Linked DNA regions of Paraflavitalea devenefica. The protein of the gene in region 1 interacts with the protein of each later gene in a pairwise test. Links are inferred from orthologs where the notes say so. Each region holds a gene or a part of one and is shown on either strand. Other genes may lie near its edges.

Evidence for each region.
Region 2: the proteins of rpe (region 1) and eno interact in binary tests that used the Escherichia coli proteins (3 or more experiments, as listed by UniProt). The link is inferred for Paraflavitalea devenefica from one-to-one orthologs.

The regions. Positions count from the first base shown.
Region 1 is NZ_JAARML010000002.1:382,261-389,482, forward strand. What follows is about bases 2,706-5,479. They hold rpe (ribulose-phosphate 3-epimerase), read right to left. Parts: upstream 4,531-5,479; coding sequence 3,880-4,530; downstream 2,706-3,879. Other genes in these bases: HB364_RS11130 (hypothetical protein), read left to right, coding at 2,706-3,138; HB364_RS11135 (class I SAM-dependent methyltransferase), read right to left, coding at 3,135-3,878; HB364_RS11145 (tetratricopeptide repeat protein), read right to left, coding at 4,573-5,479. Also shown: HB364_RS11125 (DUF4200 domain-containing protein), read left to right, coding at 1-318; more of HB364_RS11130, read left to right, coding at 349-2,705; more of HB364_RS11145, read right to left, coding at 5,480-5,574; HB364_RS11150 (TolB family protein), read left to right, coding at 5,695-6,801; HB364_RS11155 (hypothetical protein), read left to right, coding at 6,950-7,222. UniProt on the Escherichia coli protein: Catalyzes the reversible epimerization of D-ribulose 5-phosphate to D-xylulose 5-phosphate.
Region 2 is NZ_JAARML010000001.1:947,213-954,557, forward strand. The notes cover bases 1,362-4,258. They hold eno (phosphopyruvate hydratase), read right to left. Parts: upstream 3,507-4,258; coding sequence 2,217-3,506; downstream 1,362-2,216. Other genes in these bases: HB364_RS03810 (hypothetical protein), read right to left, coding at 1,362-1,561; HB364_RS03815 (FtsB family cell division protein), read right to left, coding at 1,835-2,140; HB364_RS03825 (DUF4259 domain-containing protein), read right to left, coding at 3,642-4,046; gldA (gliding motility-associated ABC transporter ATP-binding subunit GldA), read right to left, coding at 4,057-4,258. Also shown: HB364_RS03800 (hypothetical protein), read right to left, coding at 1-376; nth (endonuclease III), read right to left, coding at 603-1,256; more of HB364_RS03810, read right to left, coding at 1,325-1,361; more of gldA, read right to left, coding at 4,259-4,968; HB364_RS03835 (carbonic anhydrase), read right to left, coding at 5,072-5,707; HB364_RS03840 (glycoside hydrolase family 3 N-terminal domain-containing protein), read right to left, coding at 5,797-7,345. UniProt on the Escherichia coli protein: Catalyzes the reversible conversion of 2-phosphoglycerate (2-PG) into phosphoenolpyruvate (PEP). It is essential for the degradation of carbohydrates via glycolysis.

The DNA.
Region 1 (7,222 bases):
AATCCTAATTCAGAAACGCCCAATGCCTGCCTGCTGGCCGTATCGCCGGACCTCAACGGTTCCTGGTCATGGGACGACCTGATGGATACGTTGTATGAAACACTGCAATGGGCCAAGAAACGGGCAGTAGATCCTGATCTGCTTAACGATACAATCTATGCACAGATATTGCCAGCCATCATGGCTGCCATGACGGGAACAAGTGATACGCCCACCCTTGATTTTGGCAGGAACTGTGTGGATAATCCGAAGCGGGGTGTGCTGGATATTATCAGGCTGGAAGATTACACGCATATACAAAGGCTATGGGCAGATTAACGGGTCATTCATCATTTCAAGAGCAAGCTTATGCAATTATCATTTAAAGACATCAAAGAAACGATACAGCTTCCTACCGGGCTTGGAAAGGAATTCGATGATTTTATCACTGCCCTGACCGTGCTGGAATCAGATGCCCGTAAACGGGGAATGAAAGAACAGGCGGCCTTTGTGGTGATCCGGAAAGTGTTGATGGATAAATCAGTACCTGCTAATGATTTTACGGCATTTGACTGGGACAGGATATTCCCCGAATCAAAAGATATTAAGGTGCCCGATGAATGGGCCAAAGATAAAAGGCTGGCGGAGGTGATCAACCGTTTACGCAGAACAGGCAGTGTAAGGGTAGGAGAGCGGCGGGTGAATGTTAATTACCTGCTGGCAGGTATAGAAGCAAAGTTTAGCAATGCACCCGTATTATCACCGCATGATAAGCTGGAGTTGGGTACCAGCCAGGAGCTGGCTTCTTTTCACGGTTCACTGGGGCATACGGTATTCAGCTATGTGCGGAAAGGATTCCAGGAGCCCGGAAAAGGGAGGGATAATAAACCCGATGGAGCGATGCTGGGGCTGTATTATTCCGAACTGTCCGGCGCCGATAAGCTGGGCGCTTTTGCAGATGCGGTGAGCATGGAATATAGTTTTGAGCATTCTATTGCCGCGAACCTGGTGGATTATTACACCGATACCGAAGGGCCCGTGAAATACAGCATCCGCAACTTTACGGAGAAGATGGGTTTCGGGCCGGTAAAAGATGGGGTGTTTGTGAATGATAACCCCGATACGCGCAAGAAACAGATCAATAAGATCGTGGGTGCAGCGTTTGTATTTGGCTTTGAAAATTATAAGAAGGAAGAGATTGAAAGAATAATAGTAGAGGGGTGGGACAATCCCATATACCAGGACTTTATATTGTCGGCAGAATACCTGTATGCCAGTTTCATAGACCTGGTGGTGATAGAGGTAGGCTTGCAGGTGGTGAAGCCTGCCATCTTAACCTGGAACAGGCTGGAGCCGCGGCCGCGCACCAATAATTTCAAGCGTGTGCTGCGTGCAGAAATCAGGGATGCATTGTGGATGTTATCGCGCCAATGGCAGATGGGCGAGTTTGCTGCTGAAGATGCAGGTACCTGTGTAGAGATGCGGGTAGACATGCAAACCACAAAGCTGGGCAAGTATTCTTTACGTAAAGGTGCGCCCTATAATTTTGATAACAAGTTGCCCATGGAAGCTGTTGTGGAGCGGGAAAGGGTGCAGCCCGATCTTACCTTGCGACTGGAAATGGGCAAGCATTGGTTCAGGATACTGAAGGTGGCCCTGGAGGCTGACCCGACACCCATTTTGCCGGCCGTTATTACAGCTACGCTCAATGCCTTTAAGGCACATGCTTCTTTGCATTTTACGTTGCCATCTCCGGGCGGTGATCATCCTGACATTTACAGTGACCCACGCCTGCTGCAATGGTATGCAGCTATCAGTGGAGGACGGGCTATTGACGGCCATGTTTTGTACAGCGCGTTGAAGTTGGGCACGGCTGCAGCCTCCTATCTCAGTGCTCCCACACCTGCTATCACCACGCTGGTGAATAATGCTGGTAATGCTTTTGTGGCCTGGTTTGAGCAGATCTATAGTCAGCCTGCCGGTACAGCAAAGGCTGCCTGGGATGCTTCGCACCTGGAATACCAGTTTCATTGCTCAGCGGCCGACAGTGCATCCGCCACTACTATTCTGGCAGCAGATGAATATGCTTCCGGGCACCTGGACTGGTACAATTTTGATGTGGAAACGAAAAGCAGTAATTACCATGCCGGCCTGACGGGCAATTATGTACCGGATAGGGTAAACCGCCGGGTGATTACCATACTGCCCGGAGGAGTACAGTTTCCCGGTATGCCGCAGCCGCGCTGGTGGCAGTTTGAAGATTATAAGGTAGACTTTGGTGGTATTAAGGCAGATACGACCGAGCCGGCTAAGTTGTTGCTGGCAGAGTTTGCACTGATCTACAGCAATGACTGGATGCTGGTGCCATTCAGGATTGATGTGGGCAGTATCTGCGCAGTGCAAAGCATTGTTGTAAAAGATATATTCGGGCAATACACCGAGGTGCGGGCAGCAGGGGCCGGTGATAGCAGCGACTGGCAGCGTTGGGCCATGTATAATCTTACCCGCAGGAATTATACAGGCGCCGCGGCAGATACAAGGTTGTTCGTTCCGCCGTCTACGATCAAGGTCATGGAAAGCGACCCGCTTGAATCAGTGAGTTTGCTGCGTGATGAAATGGCCAACCTGGTATGGGGTATTGAAACGATTATTCCCGATGGAACGGGTAGTGGTACAGAAGGGGCCGATGCCGCCCGCCGGTTATTCAGCTACCTGGAAAGCATAACAGTGGCGCCGCCGGTAACCCCCGTGGTGAACAATGATGCGGCTGTAACCTATGAATTGGGCACACTGGTGCCGGAACACTGGATACCTTTTATACCAGTGCGACTGGATGCTGTAACGAGCCGCGAGATACAGTTGCGGCGGGCAGCTATGCCACGTATTATACCGGGCAGGGCAACAGAGCGTATCCGTCCGCGCACGGCCTTGCTGCGTACAGGGTATGATGCAGAAACTAATACCTGGAATGCCTACCATGTATATGAAGAAGAAGTGCTGCGCAGTGGTTCTATTGTGGAACGTACCTGGCAGCGTACACGCTGGATGGATGGTTCGGTAATTACCTGGCTGGGACGCCGGAAATACACCGGTAAGGGAGAAGCCGACTCCGGCCTGGAATTCGATAATGTGAAGAACAAAGAACAGCAACAGGGTTAGTGAACTTTACCCACCCGCATAAACAGCGGGAAATAAAAAGCGCGGGCTTCCACTTCAGGCCATATGGCCGGCAGGGTGTTGACCAATTCATCTACCGGGTTGTATCCATTGGCTTTGATAAAATGTTGTACACTCGACCAGGTGTTGAAATAACCCATCAGGTCTTCTTTGGTCCATTGTACTTCTATGCGCAATGCAGGCGCGGTTAATTCCTGATACGGAAATGCTACCGTAGTATAGGCTTCATCCACATACTTTCTTTCTGCATCCCAGTAAGGGCCTGTTTTCCCCCGGTAAAAATCATGTATGAGCGTATTGAGGTTGGTGTATTCACTTTGGATGAGGCTATAGCCCCAGATTGCGATGAGGGCATCCGGTTTGGCCACCCGCTTTGCTTCCCGGCTGAAAGCCTCAAAATCAAACCAATGATAAGCCTGCGCCACGGTAATAAGGTCAATGCTGTTAGCTGGGATGCCGGAGGCGTCGGCAGGCGCTACGAAATAGGTGATCTTTTCATGCGGTGTGGCCTGCTCCAATTGTTTTTCGCTGATATCGGTGGCAAATACTTTGTCGAAATAGCGGGTCAGTTCAAGGGCTGCCTGACCATTGCCGGTAGCACAATCCCAGGCAGTGTTGTGCTGCGCTACCAATGACACCAGGTGGTCATACAAAGCGCGGGGATACACGGGACGATACCGCGCATAAGTAGCTGCCTGCTGTGAAAAGAGATCTTTTGCCATGTTACACAATGTGTTTGAGCGCACGGATGGTCGCTTTCGGGTCAGCCGACTTAAATACGGTACTACCTGCCACCAGCACATCGGCGCCGGCCCGTACAATGCTGGCTGCATTGTTGAGCGTTATACCGCCGTCAATTTCAATCTTTGTATTCAGGCCCTGGTTATCAATCATGCGGCGCAGTTCCTTTATCTTTTGTAAGGTATGGAGAATAAAAGACTGTCCGCCAAAGCCGGGATTCACACTCATCAGCAATACCATATCAATATCGTGCAGGATATCTTTCAGGCTGTCTACCGGTGTGTGCGGATTGAGGGATACGCCTGCCTGCATGCCCAGTGATTTGATCTGTTGCACATTCCTGTGCAGGTGGGTGCAGGCCTCTATATGCACCGTGAGCATATCGGCCCCTGCTTTTTTAAAGGCTTCTGCATACCGCTCCGGCTGTACGATCATGAGGTGTACGTCGCAGGTCTTTTGGGTAGTGGTACGGATCTGTTCTATCACCGGCAGTCCAAAACTGATATTGGGAACAAATACTCCGTCCATCACATCAAGGTGAAACCAGTCGGCCTCACTTTCATTCAGCATCGTACATTCGTCCTGCAGGTGCAGGAAATCGGCTGCTAACAGGGATGGCGCTACAATGGGCATATGGTGAAGTTGATAATTTACAATTACAGGTTGGCAGATTGTTTAATCTTTCAACCGTCTGATCCCTTCCCGGGCTTCTGTAAAATCCTTATCTAAAGACAGTGCCCGCATGTAATTTTCCAGGGCTTCGTCTTTCCGGTTAGTGGCTTCGTAGCAGCGACCCATCCAGAAGTAGGCATCGGGACTGGTATTGGATACGGTAACTGCCATGCGAAACACTCCCAAAGCCTCGTTGTATTGTTTTTGCTCGTAGAGCACAATGCCTTTTTCAATATAGGCATCCGTAAACTTCCAGTTGCGTTTAATACATTCCTCAAACTGTTCCAGGGCTGCAGCGTATTGTTTCGTGTCGGAATAATAGGCGCCTTTCAGGAAAGTAGCTTCATTAATGAAAGTAGTATCACGGGCGATCAGTTGATCACAAAGCTGCAGGGCAGCAGGATTTTTAGTAGCTGCATACAGGTTGGCCAGCGCCAGCCCGGTATAGTTGACAGGTTGCAGGGCATAGGACCGCTCCATGGCCTGTATGGCGGCGGGCGTATCTTTTAGCTGAACCAGCAGGGTACCTTTTTCGAACCAGGTCTCAAAGTCGAGGGAGTCCTTTGTCAATAGCTGGTTGTATTGGTCCAGCGCTTCCTCCGTGGCGCCCACCTGGGCATATACTTCACTCAGGCGGCGGCTGAAGGCGGTGGAAGACGGGTATTTTTCAATACACTGTTTTAGCAGTTTGACCGCTGTGGCGGGCGAATCTACCAGCATTAAATTGTTAATGTATTGCAGGGCAGTACCTTCATTAGGAGCCAGTTGCCAGGCGGTGGCATAATCGGCATTGGCCAGCTCATGCTGGTTATTTTGTGAAAGACGGACACCCCTTGCCAGGTACAGGTCGGCATTTTGCGGGGCGGCCTTAATACTATCTGTCAGGCCTGCATAGGGTGGTTTCGACAATAGCTGTTCCCGGTTCTTTCCTGGATTGTCCGCATCACAACCAGCTAATAATAAACCCATGAGTGAGCACCAGATAAAATTCCTTCTCTTGATCATATATCAAAACTAACCGTTTTTGGGGGATGTCGCTTATGACAATATTCTGACAAAAAAGGACATCCGCCAAAATACCTTTGCTCCCGCTGTGTCTCAGCAGGTGGATTAAAAAATAATACAATGAAAAAACTCCTTTCCTTACTACTGGCAGGCTTGCTGGTCTTCCTGGCCATCACTGCCTTTAAGACCCCCACATCATCAGTTATTGCTAATACGCCTGCTGCCGATACCCTGCAGTACCCCGAAGAAACACATTTTAAGAATATTCAGCAACTTACTTTTGGCGGCGATAATGCAGAAGCCTATTTCAGCTATGATGGCAAATACCTCATTTTCCAGCGTACCAATGCCAAAGATGGCATTGCCTGCGACCAGATGTTTATTGGCAAAGTTCCTGCCAATGGCGAAAAGTTTGACTACAAACTGGTGAGTACCGGTAAAGGGCGTACTACCTGCGGCTTTTTTACCAAAGATGGCAAGCATGTGATCTATGCTTCTACCCACCTGGGCAGTGCAGATTGTCCGCCTGTGCCAGACCGCTCCAAATACGGCAATAAGTATATATGGCCTTTGTATGCCAGCTTTGATATTTTCATGGCCGACCTGGATGGCAAGATCGTAAAACAGCTTACGAAGTCGGCAGGGTATGATGCGGAAGCCACGCTTTCCCCTGATGGCAGTAAAATGATCTATACCAGTGTAAAGGATGGCGATATTGAGTTGTACATGATGGACCTGAAGAGCGGTAAGGAAAAACGCATCACACATACCCTGGGTTATGACGGTGGCGCCTGGTTTAGTCCTGATGGAAAAAAGATCATCTGGCGCGCTTCCCGTCCCCAAACCGAAGCAGCTATCAAAGAATACAAAAACCTGCTGGCCGAAAACCTTGTAGCGCCTACCAGCATGGAAGTATGGGTGGCCAATGCAGATGGCAGCAATGCCCGCCAGGTTACTGCTTACGGACAGGCCAACTGGGCGCCTGCCTTTATGCCTGATAGCAAGCGTATTATTTTTGCTTCCAACCACGAATATAAAAGAGGCTTTCCCTTCAACCTGTACACGATCCATGAAGATGGCACTAACCTTCAAAAGATCAGCCGGGATAAGGGATTCGATGCCTTCCCCATGTTCAGTCCCAATGGTAAGAAGTTCGTCTTCTGCAGCAACCGCAATAATGGCGGCACCCGGGATACCAATGTATTTATTGCAGATTGGGAGGAGTAACTAATGCTGTCAGGCTGAGCCTGTCGAAGGGTGGCTTCGACAGGCTCCCCGCAGAGCGGGACAAGCAGGGTGACATTTGTTACTTTAATTGCGTTTTGCGTTGTAGCTTTGGCCGGATTTTGAAATTCTTCCATCCAAATCTTCAATTATGTACGACGGTCTGGTCCATTTACACAACATACTTCGTTGGGTCATCTTTATTTTATTGCTGGTGGCTATCTTCCGTCACCTCGCCGGTATGAATCAAAAGCGTGCGGTGAGCGCCGGCGATAAAAAGGTAGACCTGTTCCTGATGATTGCGGCACATATTACCCTGGTGCTTGGATTGATCCAATGGTCTGTAGGTGATTTTGGATTTAACTTCATCCGGGCGGCAGGCATGGGCGCAGTGATGAAGAATAGTGCTATGCGATTCTGGGCT
Region 2 (7,345 bases), on another replicon or contig:
CTTCAGTTTCACAATCGGGCATCGTGATCTTCTGTCCCGTTGCATCCATGAATTCCTCCTGCATCCTGCGGGAAGCATAAAACATCTGGAACTGAAAAGGTACTGAGCTGCCGTACAGGTCCTCCTTATCTGAGAGGGTAACAGGGAATACCGTTGACATCAATTGTTCGATCAGGGCCTTGTGCTTATCAAGCAGTTCAAGATCGCGGATAGGTTCCAGTAATTCGGAATGCTGGTATACTTTATCCAGCAATTCTTTATACCACTGTCCCACGCCTTCTCTTCCTTCCTTGACCGTTTTTTCCAATGCTCTGATCAGCGGCCTGAAGGACAGGCTGGAGTTAATACTAGTGGTATGTGTAGAAGTTTTGTTCATGTAAAATATCTTTTGTTTTTCTGGCTATATAAGGGTAGACGGTTGACCGGGTTGGATATTGTAAAAGTACCAATTTTAATATGGCTGGGCTATCCCCGGTAGTGGGGGAATTTTAATCGTACGTTAATAACAAGTACAGACAAATAAAAGTTGCATAAGCGTTGCCTGATGGCGGTATCATTTTCTATAGCTGTATACCAACTCTGCATAACATTCAGATAATCAATTACCTGGCAGCCTTCGCCTTATTTTTTTGGTAGTACTTGCAGACCGGTCTTAAGCCACATTCCTCGCATTTGGGATTGCGCGCCACGCAGATGTACCGGCCATGGAGTATAAGCCAGTGGTGGGCAACGTGTACCAGCTCTTTGGGAATATACTGCAATAACTGTTTTTCGGTCGCCAGCGGGGTTTTGGCGCCTACGGTAAGCCCGATCCGGGCTGAGACCCGGAATACATGGGTGTCAACGGCCATATTGGGTTGCTGGTCTACCACCGAGGTGATCACATTGGCTGTTTTACGGCCCACACCGGGTAGCTGCACCAGTTCTTCCACCGTCAGGGGTACCTGGCCATTGAATTGCTCCATCAGCATATTGGCCATGCCGATGAGGTGCTTTGTTTTGTTATTGGGATAAGAAATGCTTCTGATCAGCGGGAACAGTTCATCAAAAGTGGCTTTAGACAAGCTGGCCGCATCCGGGTATTTTTCAAAAATAGCCGGCGTGGTCATATTGACCCTTTTGTCTGTACATTGTGCTGATAAGATCACAGCTACCAGTAACTGGTAGGGATTGTCATACAAGAGCTCAGTCTCCGCATCGGGAGCGTGCTGTTGAAAATAACTGATAACAAAATCGAAGCGTTCTTTCCTGGTCATTCTTAGCTTGGAATGACGGCGAAATTACGGGAAGAGGATCAGGCAATCAACAAAAGCTGTAACAACTGTTATTCAACAGATTCTATAGCCGATTCACGGGCATAGTTCATAATGTTGAGAAGCACCTGTGGCCGGGGAGATTCAACAATCCGGTCAAGGCTTTTTACAGATGTTCTTAAAACTTCTAATTTCTCGCGAAGTGTCCAGTCTTCCTGTAAGGAGGCTTCAATCGCTGCGGTTTTCTCTGGGGAGGTTTCTTGATACAAATACTGTATGAGCTCCTCTGGTGTAAAGAGAATAGTCATAGGCAAATCCATTTATGTCCTTTAAAATTTCCGAAAGAGTCAATTTCGGAGTCCGTCCGTGATTATAAACGTTGGTTGGGCTGGGTTATTGTATAGGGTATTGGAAATTGGAGGAGGAGTTGCAAAAACCGGATTCAAGGTAGAGAAAATAATTTAAAAATAACAATAGGAAATATACGAATTATTGTACTATGTGCATAGTATCTGCAGAAGGAGCTAATTAATTGCTTTTCAACTAATTGAAGCTAAATAAGAGGAGGCAGAAAAAATAGATTATTGCTTTATTTCAGGCAGGATAAACAGGTCTTCATTGTCTTTTTTCATCCAGTACTTTTCCCGGGCATATTTCTCCAGGGTAGCGGGATCAGACTTTAATTGTTCCAGCTCTTTCTTCGTGTTATCAATCTGTCCCAGGTAATAATCACGGCTTTCTTCCAGCTTGTGAAGTTCGTGCTTGTGCTTAAAGTGGGTGGTAATAATATCCTGGTCGTCAAAAAAACAGATCCATACCCCAAACACCAGGGCGGTGAGCAGGTACTTGTTCTTAAGCCAGGCGGGTATGTGTTGAAGAAACTTCATTTGAAACCGGAAGTCAGAAGTTGGAAGTCAGAAGTCTGAGCGAATGCTCCGACTTCTGACTTCCAACTTCGGATCCTTATTTACCAAATTTAATCTTTCCTTTAGGATAAACAGCATTCTCAGCCAGTAATTCTTCAATGCGGAGGAGCTGGTTATATTTAGCCATCCGGTCACTGCGGCTGGCAGAACCCGTCTTAATCTGACCGCAATTGAGGGCTACAGCCAGGTCGGCAATAGTGGTATCTTCTGTTTCACCGCTGCGGTGGCTCATGATGGTATTGTAACCATTGTTCTGCGCCAGTTGAACCGCATTGATGGTCTCTGTTACGGTTCCTATCTGATTTACCTTGATCAGGATGCTATTGGCAATACCTTTGTCGATACCTTCCTGTAAACGTTTTACGTTGGTAACAAACAGGTCGTCACCTACCAACTGGCATTTGCCGCCGATCGCCGTGGTGAGGTTTTTCCAACCGGTCCAGTCATCTTCTGCCATACCATCTTCAATAGATACGATGGGGTATTTCTTCGCCCAATCAGCCCAAAAGGCTACCATTTCATCACTGCTGATGGATTTGCCTGAGCTCTTGTGGAATTTATAGCTGTTTGTTTTTTCGTCAAACATTTCTGTAGTAGCAGCATCCATGGCAATGCCAATTTGCTCGCCGGCTTTGTAACCTGCCAACGTGATGGCTTCCAGTACGGTTTCGATGGCTTCTTCATTGCTCTTGATATCAGGCGCAAAACCACCTTCGTCACCTACGTTGGTGCTGTATCCTTTTTTCTTCAGTACGGTTTTCAGGTTATGGAATATTTCCACGCCCCAACGAAGACCTTCACTGAAAGAAGGAGCACCGATGGGAACCACCATAAATTCCTGGAAATCGATCTTGTTATCGGCATGCATACCACCATTAAGGATATTCATCAGGGGCATGGGCAGCACGGTAGCATTTACACCACCGAGGTAGCGGAACAGGGGCAGGTTGCTTTCCTGGGCAGCAGCATGGGCTACGGCCATGGAAACGGCCAGGGTAGCATTAGCGCCCAGCTTGGCTTTATTTTCAGTACCATCAATCTTTAACAGTTGAGCATCTATATAAGCCTGCTTCACCACTTCCATACCAATCAGTTGATCGGCAATAATATCATTCACATTCTTTACAGCCTGCAGAACGCCTTTGCCTACATATACCTTCTTATCATTGTCACGCAGTTCCACCGCTTCGTGTTTTCCGGTAGAAGCGCCGCTGGGCACAGCAGCCCGGCCAATAATGCCATTTTCAGTAACCACATCTACTTCCACCGTAGGATTACCACGACTATCTAATATCTGTCTTGCATGAATGTCAGAAATGTAACTCATGATTCGTTGTTTGTTATTTGCTGTTGGTTTGAATATAAGGCAAACGCTCGTTAGCGGTGCTGGTGCACCCCCGGGGAGTGCTGCAACCGGATGGCAAAGAAACGAAGTTTATATTAATTTTATTGATATCGCCGCTCAGCTTGCCCTTTTTTCGAGATCATTCAATACCGCCAGCCATTCCCGGGGTTCTTCACCATCTTCCTGCCATAGATCGCGCAATTCTGAATTATTTCTAACTCTTTCGATGGCTTTTGCAATCGTGCTGCTATCCTGCGACAGCAATGTTCCCGTGCCGGCTTTCTGTAACCAGTCTTCGGCGTTCTCGGGAAAGTCTTCTGATTGTTTTCCTTTGGCAGCGGCTATATATTCAATAGCAGCGAGCGCTGCTGCGCTATCATCTACTTCCAGGTAGTCTTCTGCCGGATAGTTGGCTACTACCCTGATAGCTTCTTCAATTCTGTCGAATCCACGCTCTTCCACTTCTGCTACAAAATCCAATGCGCTGTCATTTTCAAAAATTCTATGTCCCCAGGTTCCCATTGTTTTACTATTATTGGTTATTCGTTAATGATCTGAATACCTCTTCCAGGCTTTGACCGCCCGATTGAAGGGATACGATGTTCAGGTTCTGCTGCAGGGCCAGCTCCAGCAATTGCCGTTTGGCTTCCTGCACATCGGTACAGGTAAGCTCCCATTCATAGGTGCTTAACTTGTTAACCGCCCGTACGCTGCTTAACCTTTCCAGCCAGGCAGGTTCCAGTGATTCGCGGAAACTGACTTTCAGCACTTCACTGTTGGCTGATTGCGTGCGCAGGTTGCTCAGCGTATCATTGGCTACCAGCTTACCCCGGTTAATGATCACTACCCGGTCGCAGATGGCTTCTACTTCCTGTAATATGTGGGAAGAGAACAAGACAGTTTTATGCTGTCCCAGCTTTTTGATCACCTCCCTGATCTCAACGATCTGGTTGGGATCGAGACCGGTGGTAGGCTCATCAAGGATCAACACTTCGGGATCGTGGATAAGGGCGGCTGCCAGGCCTACGCGTTGTTTATAGCCTTTTGACAACTGGCCCACTTTCTTTTTACTTTCCAGGGAAAGGCCCACCATTTCTATCACTTCTTCAATTCTTTTCTTCCTGTCGCTCACACCATGTACATCCGCTACAAAATCCAGGTACTCCCGTACGTACATATCATAATAGAGGGGATTGGCTTCGGGCAGGTAGCCGATCTTTTTTTTACTTTCCAGTGGCTCCTTTTGAACATCAATGCCGCATACAATTGTGGTGCCACTATCCGGCTGTAGATAGCCGGTAATAATTTTCATAGTAGTAGATTTACCGGCGCCGTTAGGCCCCAGGAAACCTACGATCTCTCCTTTATTGACATGGAAGGAAATACTATCTACAGCCTTCTGCTCACCATATAACCGGGTAAGCTGATTTACTTCAATTGACATAGCAACAAACCTACAAAAACCAATTTGAAGATTTTAATATTTCAGCACCTTCTGCATATTTAACAATAAGGTAGCAGAAAAAGCAGTTTATAGGGCAGGCTGCTTAGAGATCATCGTATTCATACAAGGGATCCAACGAAGTATTGGCCTTTATATCCAATAAGGGATTGATGATACCGTTTTTCAGGCCGTATACCCATCCATGCAGGTCGGGCCGGTTCTCCTGTTTCCAGGCGCGCTGAATAATGGATGTTTTAGCCAGGTTTTTTAACTGCTCCACCACATTGAGCTCCACCAGCCTGTTTGTCCGTTCATCAGGCTCATGGATGGCATCCAGCTCTTCCCGGTGCAGCCGGTATACATCTTTAATATTCCGCAGCCACATATTCAATAAGTATTTATAATCATGGTTGGTGGTAGCGGCCTTAACGCCTCCACATCCATAATGACCACATACAATGACGTGTTTTACCTTTAAATGATTCACCGCATAGTCCAGTACGCTTAGCAGGTTCACATCTGTATTGATCACCAGGTTGGCCACATTGCGGTGCACAAATATTTCTCCGGGCTGTGTACCTGTAATTTCATTGGCAGGCACGCGGCTGTCGCTGCAGCCGATCCATAAAAAATCAGGTTGTTGTATATTTTCCAGCCGCTTGAAAAACAGGGGATCTTCTCCCACTTTTTCAGCCGCCCAGGCTTTATTTTCCAGTAGTAACCGCTCAAATGGCATCATAGAAGTAATTTTTATGGTGCTGTAAAATAGCAAAAAAAAGACCAGACAATGACTTGCCTGGTCTTTTTAAAAAATAAGCTATTGTTACCTCAATGCAACAGCGCCTGGTAGATAGCCTCATGTACCCTGGGGCGTACATTCATGCGCAGGAATTTGTTGATATCAGGACTGTTGACCCGATTGGACAAAAAGATGTAGACAAGATTGTATTGGGGATCTATCCAGAAACAGGTGCCGGTAAAACCGGTATGCCCATAGGTAAGCGGTGAGGCCGACAAGGTAGGATAGGGTTCCTTGCGGGTAGCATTGTCTTTTTCCGGCTTGTCGAAGCCCAGGCCGCGACGGCTGATATCGCTATGGTAGGCGGTGAAATAGTCCACGGTAGCCTTACTGAAAAAGTTTTGCCCGCCCAGTACACCGCCGTTCAGCAATACCTGTGAAAGTATCGCCAGGTCGTACGCATTGCTGAAGAGCCCGGCATGACCAGCCACTCCGCCAAACATGGCAGCTCCCGGATCATGTACATCGCCCTGGATCAGTTGCTGGCGGAAGCCTGCTTCTTTTTCGGTAGGCGCTATATAATTAAGCGGAAAGCGATCGCGCGGTTTAAAACCGGTAGAGGTCATGTCCAGCTTATCGTAAAAAGTTTTCTTTACATACGCTTCCAGTGGCATGCCGGTAATAGCCTCTACCACCTTGCCCAAGAAAATAAAATCATTATCACTGTAGATGTACCTGTTGCCGGGCTCCAGGTTGCTGGTAAGGATACGGCTATAAATAGTATCCACCCAGTCATTGCGCATGAAAAGATGATCTGCCACGCGCACATGATGCGCGGAATCCGGTTTCAGGGCGTAAAAATTCCAGTTGGGGCTATTGCCATCTGCCCCATTCACCGTTTCCCGGTAAAAAGGTATAAATGATTTCAGGCCTGCCTGGTGCAGGATCACATCCCACAGCTTAAGTCCTTCTTTATTGGTCCCCTTTACCCAGGGCAGGTAATCACCCAATGTTTTTTGCAGGTCTATCTTACCTTCATCATACAGCTTCATCACCGACACTGTAGTAGCCATGATCTTGGTGACTGAAGCGAGGTCATAAATAGTTTCAGGATATACCGGCTCCGTACTATCATAAGTTAAATAACCATAGGCCCGCTCAAAAACGATCTTGCCATCTTTGGCTACCAGCACCACTCCGCCGGGTATGGCCTGCTGCCGGATGGCATCATACATAACGGCATCAATGGAATCATTCAGTTGGGCCTGCTTAAAACCCAGCGTTGCCGCCGGTACTCCAGGCAGTAAGCGCTTTATTACAAGGCCGTCTCCGAACTTCAATGATTCGCAAACAGTAACCGGCAGTTTTCCTTTTGCCTGCAGGCGACCGGCGATCAGGTCGGTAGCCACTGTTTGCGTTATATCATCATCTTCATAGCAGGCTACCAATACCTTTGCATCACAAAAGTTTTTGATAAGGTAGGGGTTGCCAAATGCAAGCGTGATGGTTTGATGCTGTTGCTGCAATCCCTTTACCAGCGAAAGGGCGGCATTGCTTACGCCAAAACTATTGGCCGGATAGCGGCTATAGTTATGCATGCCAATGACCACCACATCGTACCGGTTTTTAAACAGTTCC